DNA from 2 places in the Bradyrhizobium sp. USDA 3311 genome. Region 1 is predicted to be linked to the other one. Evidence: riboswitches for the same ligand, from Rfam matches in the RefSeq annotation. Region 1 holds a riboswitch; the other holds the start of a gene.
The links. A riboswitch is a leader RNA that binds a small molecule or an ion and turns the genes downstream of it on or off. The one in region 1 is predicted to bind cobalamin.
Positions count from the first base shown of each region.

Region 2: another riboswitch for cobalamin. It lies ahead of metE (5-methyltetrahydropteroyltriglutamate--homocysteine S-methyltransferase); the one in region 1 lies ahead of ACVWW6_RS35830 (energy-coupling factor ABC transporter permease).

Region 1 covers NZ_JBSSFI010000001.1:7,468,595-7,474,387, forward strand. The annotation lists gene cobT (nicotinate-nucleotide--dimethylbenzimidazole phosphoribosyltransferase) at 1-34, opposite strand, end outside; gene cobF (precorrin-6A synthase (deacetylating)) at 45-794, opposite strand; gene ACVWW6_RS35830 (energy-coupling factor ABC transporter permease) at 841-1,518, opposite strand; cobalamin riboswitch at 1,556-1,770, opposite strand; gene cobA (uroporphyrinogen-III C-methyltransferase) at 1,821-2,552, opposite strand; gene ACVWW6_RS35840 (cobyrinate a,c-diamide synthase) at 2,549-3,859, opposite strand; gene cobM (precorrin-4 C(11)-methyltransferase) at 3,859-4,641, opposite strand; gene ACVWW6_RS35850 (cobalamin biosynthesis protein) at 4,638-5,006, opposite strand; gene cbiE (precorrin-6y C5,15-methyltransferase (decarboxylating) subunit CbiE) at 5,003-5,793, opposite strand, start outside.
Region 2 covers NZ_JBSSFI010000001.1:9,102,476-9,108,268, forward strand. The annotation lists gene ACVWW6_RS43320 (oxygen-independent coproporphyrinogen III oxidase) at 1-138, shown strand, start outside; gene metE (5-methyltetrahydropteroyltriglutamate--homocysteine S-methyltransferase) at 862-3,207, opposite strand; cobalamin riboswitch at 3,309-3,511, opposite strand; gene ACVWW6_RS43330 (nodulate formation efficiency C protein) at 4,481-5,347, shown strand.

The DNA of each region.
Region 1 (5,793 bases):
CGGGGCACTTATGGTAGACCCATTCGGGGAGCATGCTGCCTCGCTTACGGCCTGCGCTTGAGGATGTAGCAGTCCATGATCCAGCCGTGCCGCTCGCGCGCCTCCTGCCGCAGCGCGGCGATGCGCGGGCCCACCTCGGCCAGCGCGCCGGACATGATGATCTGATCGGGCATGCCGAGATAGGCACCCCACCAGATCTGGAGCCCGGCCGGATCGAGCGACTGAAACGCCGTGCCACCATCGAGCATCACGACCACGGTGTCTGCGCTTACCGGCCAGCCGCCTTCACGCAAGCGGCGGCCTGTCGTGACCAGAAAGGGCTCGCCGATGTCGTTCAGCGGCAGCGCATGCGCCGCGCACAACGCCTGGATCGACGTGATACCGGGGATGACCTCGATTGTCGGCAAGGGATCGAGCCGGCGCGCAATGCGCAGCGAGGAATCGTAGAGCGAAGGATCGCCCCAGATCAGCAGCGCGACCCTGCCGTTACCTCCGAGATGGCTTGTGATGGTCTGCGACCATTTCGCGGCGACCGCATCGTGCCAATCGTCCACGCCCTTGCGGTAGTCCGCCTCGCCAGCGTCGCGCACGGGAAGATCGAACTCGGCGATACGCGTGTTGTCGCTGGTCAGCACATCCGCGCAGATCGTCCGCCTGAGATCGGCGAGATCGGACTTTGCGCTCCCCTTGCGCGGGATCAGGACGAGATCGGCCGCGTTGATGGCGCGGGTCGCGGCGTGCGTGAGCTGCTCGGGATCGCCGCAACCGATGCCTATCAGGGAGAGCGTGAGCATCATATTCGCGAAGGGCGGCCATGACGGCCGCCCTTTCGCTTGTCTCTTAGGCCGCGTTGTGCAGGCGCGGGGTGACGAGGCCGGGCGCGGTGACGCCGCGTAGCGACTTCGCCAGCGCCAGCACGGCGAGATCGGCCAGCGGCTCGATCACGATGACGAGCGCATAGGAGGCCGCGAAGGTCGCGATGTTGACGAGGTTGGTCATAGCAAAACCGGAGCCATAGAGCGCCCAGAACGCCACCCAGCCGATGACGCCGGCCTGATAGGTCGTCGAAAGCGCCAGCGCCTGGCGATACCTGAGATCGACATAGGCGGTGTTGCGGGCAATGATCCGCGTGGCGATCGCCTGGATCGCGAACAGCGGCACCAGCAGCGTGGTGACGTTCATGCCGTATTGCGGCAGGTCGGCCGGCTCGAAGAAGACGCCCTGGAACAGCAGGCCGAGCGCGAGGCCGAAGGCCGCGGGCGCAGCACCGAACAGCAGGAACAAGGTCGAGCCGAGGATGAAGTGCACCTCGGACACGCCGACCGGGAAGTGCGGCAGGATCTCGAAGAAGGTGAAGACGAGGCCGGTGGTGGCGAGGGTCCGCGCCGCGAACGACGTGATGCCCTGTTCGCGCACGGTCTCGACCGCGAGCTTGAGCGCAACGCCGCCTGCGGCGATGCCGGTTGCGTAACTCAACACGAGCTTGGCGCCCGTCACGATCCCGGGTTCGATATGCATGGCTCAGTCCTTTCCTGCCGTCACACCCGACGGCCTTGGCCTCAAAACATGCACGGCCGGTCTCCTGGCTCGCGGTTCACTGGGGTTCTCCGGCCTTCCCGGACCTAGCGATCCAGTGGCGGTTCGGAGCCCCTCACCGCTTACAGTCGCGGGGGCGGCTGAGGTTTTGGGCGCCGCAATTGGGTCCGCCCATCCCCATTCCCGATTATGCTCCGGCGCTTTGCGCCACCTCGAGCACCATGCTTGTCCTGTGTGCCCCTTTCGCGCAGCCTGCGTCAAGGGCCGAACGGCGGCGGTGGCCGTCATGACGGGTATTCTCCCGCCAGTGCGCCGAACAGGATCACGGCGGCCGTCGAGGCAGCCCCGCCCCGCGCAAGCTGCTCGGCAAGCTCGGCAATCGTGGTGCGGACCAGCCGCTCGTCGGGGCGGCCGAGGGATTCGGCGAACAGCGCCGGGGTGGTCGGCGCGAGGCCGTGCGCGATCAATTTTGCGGCAAGCGCCGGAAAGGTGCGGCGGCCCATATAGACCACGGTGGTCGCCTCCGGATCGGCCAGCGCCGCCCAGTTCAGGTTTTGCGGCAGCTCGCCGGTGACGTCGGCTCCGGTCACGAACTGCACCCGGCGCGAGGTGTGGCGCCGCGTCAGGGGCATGCCGGCTTGCGCAGCGGCCACGCAGGCCGAGGTGACGCCGGGAACGATCTCGTAGCCGATGCCGGCCGCGCGCAGCGTTTCGAGCTCCTCCTCGAGCCGTCCGAAGATGCCGGCGTCGCCCGACTTCAACCGCACCACGCGCGCGCCAGTCGCGGCATAATCGACCAGCAGGCGGTTGACGTGATGCTGCTTGGTCGAGGGCCGCCCGGCCCGTTTCCCGACCGCAACGAGATTGGCGCCGGGACGGGCGAGATCGAGAATCGCGCCGGACGCGAGGTCGTCATAAAGCACGACATCGGCCTCGCGCAGCCGCGCGGCACCCTTGAGCGTGAGAAGCTCGGGGTCGCCGGGACCGGCGGAGATGAAGGAGACAAAACCGCTCACCGGTCCTCCGCGATCAGATGGAAGAACGTGCCGGTGGCATTGCCTCGGCGCGAACCGGTCTCGGCGATGACCGCACCGGTCGCGTCGTGCACGACCGCGAGCGGCGTGTCGGGCTGGGCGGCAATCGTCGAATAGTGGAATTCGTGGCCGCGCAGGCGCGCGCCGGGGCGATGTCCCGGCATCGGTGCGGCGAGTTCGGCGAGACGATAGCCCAGATGCATGCGGCGTTTGGCAAAGCTCGTCTCCAGGCCGAGCAGGCCCGCCATCTCATGGCGGACACCGTCGGCGTCGGTCAAAGCGGTTCCGAGCACCATATAGCCTCCGCATTCACCATGCACCGGTCGTGTCTCGGCGAAGGCGCGCAAGCCGCTGCGAAAGCGCGCGTTGGCCGCGATCTTCCCGGCATGAAGCTCGGGATAGCCGCCGGGCAGCCAGCAGACATCGGCGCTTGCGTCGGGCGCCTCATCGGCAAGCGGCGAGAAGGTCGAGATGTCGGCTCCCGCCGCGCGCCAGGCTTCCAGCATATGCGGATAGACGAAGGAGAATGCCGCATCGCGGGCAAGCGCAATGCGCTGCCCGGGCGGCGTCACGTTCAACCCATTCGCAGCCGGTTGCGGCGCCCAGGCGGCCGCCGATTGCAGCACCGCATCGAGATCGACATGCTCGGCGACGAAACGCGCGGCCTCGTCGATCAGTTTTCCGATCTCCGCCTGCTCCTCGGCCTGCACCAGGCCGAGATGCCGCTTCGGCAGGCTGATCTCGGCATGGCGCGGCAGCGCGCCGAACACGGCAATGCCGGCGTTGTTAAGCGCGCGCCGCACGAGGTCTTCATGGCGCGGGCTGGCGACGCGATTGAGCACGACGCCGGCAAGGCGCACGCCCGGGCGGTAGTCGCGAAGGCCCGCAGCGATCGCCGCCGCCGTCTGCGCCTGTCCCGAGGGATCTATCACCAGCAGCACCGGCCAACCCAGCATCTCCGCAATGTCGGCGGTGGCGCCTGTGCCGGAGACGCCACGCGCGGCGACGCCGTCGAACAGACCCATCGAGCCCTCGGCAAGCACGACATCGGCGTCGGCGCCGCGGCCGACGAGATGCGCGATTCCCCCGCGATCCATCGCCCAGCTATCGACGTTGACGGAGGCGCGGCCCGTCGCAGCGGCATGGAAGGCGGGGTCGATATAGTCGGGCCCGCTCTTGAAACACTGCACGCTCAGTCCGCGATTGCGCCAGGCGCGCGCGAGCGCCAGCGTCAGCGTCGTCTTGCCGACACCGGAGGCAGGCGCGGAGATGACGAGCCCTGCCGGCATCAGGAGGCCTCCGGAAAGCGCGGCTCGGCGCCGACCGGCCGATAGCGGCGGTCGTAGTCGGCGGCATAGAGGCGGCTCTCGTCGAAATCCGCGGCGCCAAGCGTCTTGCCGACGAGAATGAGCGCGGTGCGTTCCATCTCGGTGCCGACGGCGGCATCAAGCGTCGCAAGCGTGGCGCGGACGATGCGCTGGTCCGGCCAGCTCGCGCGCCAGACGATGGCGACCGGGCAATCCGCGCCGTAGTGAGGCAGCAGCTCCGCAATCACCTGGTCGAGCAGATGGATCGACAGATGGATGGCGAGTGTCGCACCGGTCGCAGCGAAGGCGGCGAGCCTCTCCCTTTCGGGCATCGCACTGGCGCGGCCCGGCGTGCGCGTCAGCACCACGGTCTGAGCGAGCCCCGGCAAAGTCAGCTCCACCTCGAGTGCCGCGGCGGCGGCCGAGAAAGACGGAACGCCGGGCGTCACGGTGAAGGGAATGCCGAGTGCGCGCAGGCGGCGGAGCTGCTCGCCCATCGCCGACCAGATCGAGAGATCTCCGGAATGCAGGCGCGCGACGTCCTTGCCGTCCGCATGCGCGGCGGCGATCTCGGCGATGATCTCGTCAAGCGACAACGGCGCGGTGTTGACGATCCGCGCGCCCGGCGGACAATGCGCCAGCACGCCCTCAGGCACCAGCGAGCCGGCATAGAGGCAGACCGGACAGGCGGCGATCAGGTTGCGTCCGCGCAACGTCAGCAGATCGGGAGCGCCCGGCCCGGCGCCGATGAAATGCACCGTCATGCGCCGTCTCCTTCCGCGATCGCGGCCGTCGCGGTGCGATCCTGCGAGACCACCCGCGCCGCAATCAATCGGGCGCGAGGGCCGGCCGCGGCGAGCGCCGCGGCCTCGGCGACCGATCCGGTCCCGAACTTTTCCGCGATGAGCCTGGACTGCGTCGGCGTGTCGATGCCGGCCAGCACCTCGGGCGATACCGCCTTGATCGGCACACCGCATTCGCGCGCGAGCTGCTGCAGCGCTTCTGCATCGGCCTTGTCGCTGACGGTCGCCACCGCCGCAAGGCCTTCAGCGCCGCCCGCCGCCAGCAGCGCCTCACGCAACGAGGCCAGCGTGACATCCTGCCTGAATCCGAGCCCGGCGACCTTCATCGGACCGCACTCCACTGCACCACGGGACGCGCCGCCTCCCAGGACCGGTAGCGGCCGAGCGGGCCGGCATGGGCGATCTCGACCCGCATCAACTCGCCGCCGTGGCGCTGGTGCAGTTCGCCAAGCAGCGCTTCCGTCTCCAGCGTCACGGCATGTGCAACGAGCCGTGTGCCTGCCCCGATGCGCGACCGAATGGCATCGAACATTGCGCTATCGAGACCGCCGCCGATGAAGACCGCATCCGGCGCGTCCAGCCCAGCGAGAGCTTCGGGCGCACGGCCCGTGACAACAGCGATCCGATGCACCAATCCGAACGCCGCCGCATTGCTGCGGATATTCGCGGCGCGATCCTCGCGCATCTCGATTGCCGTCGCCGTCCCGCCGCAGAGCGCCCACTCGACCGAGATCGAACCCGATCCGGCGCCGATATCCCACAACCGTTCGCCCGGGCGCGGTGCCAGCGCCGAAATCGCGAGCGCACGCACCGGCCGCTTGGTGATCTGGCCGTCATGAGCGAAGAGATCGTCGGGAAGTCCTGCGCTGCGAGGAATGCCCCGAGCTCCCTTCGCCTCCACGGCCACCGCGACCAGGTTTCCGGCGAGATCGCCAGTAAAACCATCGGCACGATGTTCCGCAATGCTTTCGCGTGGCCCGCCGAGCGCGGCGAGAGTCCAGAATGCCGAGGCGCCCCATCCGCGCTCGCTCAGCCACTTTGCAAGGTCGCCTGCGGCCTTGCCGTCACGCACGAGGCAAATGATGCGCGCGCCAGGCGCAAGGTGTGGCACGA
Region 2 (5,793 bases), 1.6 Mb from region 1:
GATGGGGTCGTGCTGATTGACGATGCCCGGCTTTCCGTAGCTGATGGCGCAGAGTTCCGGTTCCTGGTCCGCAGCGTCGCATCGTCGTTCGACGCTCATCTTCCTCGGTGCGGGGCTACACACAGTCCGGCGGTCTAAACCGGCTGCGCCGAGCCGAGTCGTGTCGGGTTCGAAATCGCCATCACTTAACTGGCCTATTTTTGGCGCAGGACCACACTCACTTCTGAGTAGCACCCTATTGGCACCCGCCACCTTCAAGTTCGTGACGTTCTCTAACTCGTCCGCTCATAGAGCTCAAACACAGGCCCAAGCCGAAACTGACTATCGGTGGAACCGGTCGACCGACGACTGCCTTAATCAGGGTCCCAATCAACAGTAGCCGCTCATGCATTCGTACATTTGCGAGATCCTTTGAGCCCGGTTTTTCGTATCGCCGCGGTGATCAAGCATATCGTTTCCAGCCAGGAAGCGCACCAATTTGCGGGTGGCCCCCGCGGCGACCGCCGGCATCACTGCCCCTCGTTGCCGACGTGCTCATGAGCTACAAACCTTCGTGTAGACTTCTAAAACTCAGGCTATACGGTCGCATACCACAGCATAATTGAGCTTACGCTGAGCTTGTGCTTTAACTGGGCTCAGATTTTCGGCGAATGTCCTCGCCGTGATCGAACCGTCGGCTGTCCTCCCTCCGCCGATGGAAGTCGGCGCGATGCGCCAGCGGTCGTTCCTCCCAGACTTTCCTTCCGCCCGGCCCGCCAAGGCCGGGCTTTTTTTTGCGTTCCCAAGGCTCCCTCGAGATTATCGAGAGCGCAAATGACCACAAGCGGATCAGCTTTGTCGAGAAAAGGCCCAGGCCCGCGATCAACGGCCTAGCGGATCGGATGCAGCGCGCAATTCGCGGGCGGCAGCGACCATGTTCGCTAGCGCCGGCCGAACCTCCTCCCATTTGCGCGTCTTCAGGCCGCAGTCCGGATTGACCCAGAGCTGCGAATCCCGCAGCCGTGCCCGAGCCAATGCCATCAGCTCCTTCATTTCGCCCGTCTCGGGAACACGTTGAGAGTGGATGTCGTACACGCCTGGCCCGATCTGATTTGGATATTCGTAGTTCCTGAACGCGTCGAGTAGTTCCATTTTCGAGCGCGACGTCTCGATCGAGATGACATCCGCGTCCATTGCAGCGATCGCACTCATGATGTCGTTGAACTCCGAGTAGCACATATGCGTATGAATTTGCGTTTGATCGGCGACGCCAGATGAGCAGATGCGGAAGCAATCCACGGCCCAGTCGAGATAAGCCGTCCACTCCGATCGACGCAACGGCAATCCTTCGCGGAGTGCAGCTTCGTCGATCTGGATCATGGTCGCACCAGCGTTCTCGAGATCGCGGACTTCGTCTCGGATCGCGAGCGCAATCTGGCGGCAGATCTCGCTTCTGGGAATATCATCGCGAACAAAGGACCAGTTCAAGATCGTCACCGGTCCGGTCAACATCGCCTTCATCGGCTTCCTGGTTAGTGATTGCGCGTAGCGCCACCACTCCACGGTGATCGGCTTCGACCGCAAGACATCGCCAAACAGGATCGGTGGCCTGACGCAGCGCGAGCCGTAGGATTGCACCCATCCGTTCGTGGTAAATGCGAAGCCGGCGAGGTGCTCGCCGAAGTACTGCACCATGTCATTGCGCTCAAATTCGCCATGCACGAGGACGTCAAGACCGATATCCTCCTGCCAACGTACGGCGCGCGCAGTCTCCTCCTTGAGGAACCGGTCGTATTGCTCGTCGCTCATCGCGCCTCGTGCATGCGCTGCACGGGCATTCCGGACCTCTGTGCTCTGCGGAAACGATCCGATCGTCGTGGTAGGGAAAGCCGGTAGTCCGAAACGATTGCTTTGGATCTCGGCACGACGGGCAAATGGGCTGGCGCGCCGGCGCATGGTCTGGTCGATCGCTCTCATCCGGACAGCGACATTGGCATCACGGATTTTCGGGGAAGTCCGGCGGACAGTCGCGGCACATTCCGACTCGGCAAGAGCTAGCGCAGCATTCTGGTCGCCTGCGAGTGCCCGCGCCAGGGTTGCAAGCTCACGCATCTTCTGAACCGAGAAAGCAAGCCAACGCTTGACGTCGGAAGCGAGTCCGGTCTCGAGTTCAACATCGACCGGCACATGAAGCAGCGAACAGGATGGGGCGATCTGTACACGATCCTTGCCAAGCTTCGCAATCGCGGGTTCCAGCCGCTGCCGGAGCGACGACAAATTCGACCGCCATACATTCCGGCCGTCGATGACACCGAGAGACATGACAAGATCACTTCGGCCGCCAGCGATGATCTGATCCAATAACTCTGGCGCTCGAACCAGATCGAGGTGCAGTCCGGCAACTGGAAGGCTCAAGGCGGTGTCCAGATTGTCGCCTAGGTCGCCGAAATAGCTGGCAACCATGATCTTGATGGCCGGCCCCTCCTTCGCGAGCCGGTTATAAGCATGTAGCAAGGATTTTCGCGCCACCTCGCCCAGATCAAGAACCAGGCAGGGCTCGTCGAACTGAACCCACTTTGCCCCGCGTTTGGCCAATTCCTGCAGGACCTCGATATAGACCGGTATCAGATCGTCCAGTAGCGAGAGTGGCTGGAACGCAGGATCGGCACTCTTGCCGAGCTTTAGGAATGTGACCGGCCCGATCAGGACAGGGCGGGTCTGGAAGCCAAGGGCCTTAGCTTCCTCATACTCCTCGATCGGCTTGCGAGAGCACAGTCTGAAAGTCTGTCCCCCGTGAAACTCGGGGACCATGTAGTGGTAGTTGGTGTCGAACCACTTGGTCATCTCCTGCGCGGGTGCGCCAAATCCGCGCGGTCCGTGACCGCAACTCGCATCCTGGTCGTCGCATTGTGAACCGCGGGCCATGGCGAAGTACGTCTTGAGCGAAACGGACTCGGCTTTCGAGGCGTAGATGCCCGGGATGGCGCCAACCATGACACTTGTGTCGAGCACCTGGTCATACAGCGAGAAATCGTTCGATGGAATCACCGTGACGCCGATAGAATTCTGACGAGCCCAGTTCGCGGCACGCAGGCCAGCTGCGTCCTCGAGCAACTGCTGTTCGCTGCTTTTTCCGGCCCAATAGCTTTCGAGAGCGCGTTTGAGCTCGCGCCTTGGACCCATGCGTGGCGTTCCGAGCGTGGCAACCGGAAGGGAGAGAAGAGACATAGCGTTAACCCCATGTTGGGGGCAAAGGCCATGGCGGACGCAGGCAGGGGAAGTCGCGCGTGCGACGGCTGCTTAGCGCACCACCGGGACACCCCGCCCGCGGACGAATAGATGTCGGGGCAGGTCTCCTGGCTCGCGGGTCATCGCTGCTGTCCGGCCTTCCCGAAGCCGCGCAGGCTTCAGTGACATCGTTGGACAGCGGCTCGCCGCTCACAGTTGCGGGGGCAGCGCCGGCATTTTCACCGGCTTCCCTCTTAGCTCCGGATCAAATGCAAACCGGAGAACCTCGACGAGTTGGATTATCGGCAAGAGAACTCTTCCGTCAACCTCTCAGATTATATCTCAAGCTAACGCTGCGACATCTGCTACGGGAATGACGTGCATCTCTTTCGTTGACCACGATGTAGAAGCGCTCTCCAATCAGCGATGTCGGAATGACCATCGGAGCTGCGTGCGCGTGGGGCCGCACGCCAGATCGGTGGAAGGGGCAAATGCGGCTTGCGCGGTCGGGACTGCTGCCTCGAGCAGAACGCATTTGATGCGAGTCCCGGCTTCCCAGCGGTTCATCGAGCACGTCCGCCATCCAACCGCCTTCTCGACCAACAGGATCCGTATTGAATAGGCCTAAGACACCTGGCGAAAGTCAGCAACATACCGGCGAGCATGTTGATTTGCGGTGCGAGCCAGACTCCAAATGCTCGGCGTAAAGATCGGCTTGGCGTCGTTGGCCATCGAGTGCAAACCGCAGCTGACTGAGGCTGCTCTCGACTTCCGGAGCCGCCGCATATCGCGAAAGGAGCGCCAAACGCGCCGCGGCCCCGTGGCCACAAGCGCCCAAAGGCATGGCAGAGATCGAAAGCCCACATTCCTGCAACCGAACCAAACGGTTCAATGGCGGCAAACGTGCTCCGAATTCTCATCAGGAACTTGGCACCGAAGCGTTCCCCTGCGCCGTCGAATACCCGGTGCGGGACGAGGATGGGTAAGCCGCGATGGATAGGCTGAATGGAACGATCGAAACGTGTGCAAGTCGGAAAGTCGACAAAGAAGACACAAAACCGGTAAGAATTTCCGTCTGTTACCTGGCACGAAGAATGCAAGTCATCGGCATGCCCAGGCCCTCCTGCTGGGCATGTCCAGCACAGCAAATCCGGGCTGTCGCTGGCGACTGAAGTTAGCGGCGCGTGACATAGAGGGGAGCGCCTGCTCGCGCGGGACACCATCGGTCGCCCCGTCGCGTCGACGCTAACTTATTGCGCTCGCGCATAACAGGTTGAAGGTTGCCCGCTTTGAAAGACGTGTTGATGAAAAACCAGATAGGCCGACGGTTGTGAAGAAAATGTCTGGAAGACGCGCGCTATGGTTTTGTCTTGGTCCATCGCTGATCTGCCTGGTCGGACTGGCTGCGACGAGCAACAGTGTTCGTGCCAACGAAAGCGCCCTCGTCGAAAGAGTCAAGTCCACGTGGCGAGCGCAAAACGGTGAGACGATAGAACACATTCTCTCCAACGTCTCGAAGGTCGCACAGTTCGTCCCTCGAACGTGGGGCGTTGCTGAAGGATTTGACCGAGATGAATATGTTTTCGTTTCCTGGACCAGGCACCGGGACAATAAATCAGACGAACAGTACGTTATCACCTGGAAGATCGCATTCGACGGAACGATTCAACTTGCGTCGACCTATGCAAAGCCGATGGAATTGGGCTGGCGCGCCCTGGCGCTCTCGTTGATCGCCAGTGAAGTCGCGGATGGCGAAAGGGACGCAAATCATCGCTTTCTGCATGACCTGGCCAACTTCAACTTTGTCACGACCACGCGAGGTCCGCTCGGCAATCTTCTGCGGCAAGGCCGCTGCACTATCGTCGAACCTGTTGGAGTGGACTACTTGCCGAAGCCGAATGATAAGCCGACCGAGAAAGGGGGTCTGTGGCGCGTTCTGCTTTTGGTGAACTGTAATATCCCCGGGCCCCGCTTTTTTACTCACAACGGGGTCATCATTTTCGAGAAGAGCGAAGGATACGATTGGGAGCCGCAATCCTTCTTTGCCAAGCGTATCGCGGCGTTCCCTCCCGGCTCCTGGTTCGATCGCATAGAGCCAAAGGAATGGGAAGAGTTAGACGGGCGCGACGGGCCTCGGTAAATAGTCGCGCAGAGCAGGATCGCGCCGCAGCTCTTTGGGCGCCGAGCGCCTCAGTGCAACTGCAAAACATATGCGCTCCAAAGTCGCGGTGTTTACGCCTTCGCAACAGTCGCGAGCCTTCGGCCCGTGATCGGAGCGCGCGCAGAACCTATTTCCCTGACCCGTTCGCGGGCTCGATTTTGACAACGACAGCGTTCACGAACGACACGGTCGTGCCGTGGCGCCGCTCACGATGTTGAAGTCACTCGTTCCAGGGCCTACAAGAAGGACGGTCAGGCACTCGTCGCACAAAAGAACGGAGCTATCGTTCGCCGCCTGGTGGGCTACGGGCGGCAGATGACGGGCTGCCCCAGCGAGGCCTGTTCGATATGGGTTGATTTGCCGATGGGACGCCGCCCGTACGGATGATCAACGATACACGGTGAACTTCAAATTCACGTTCAAGG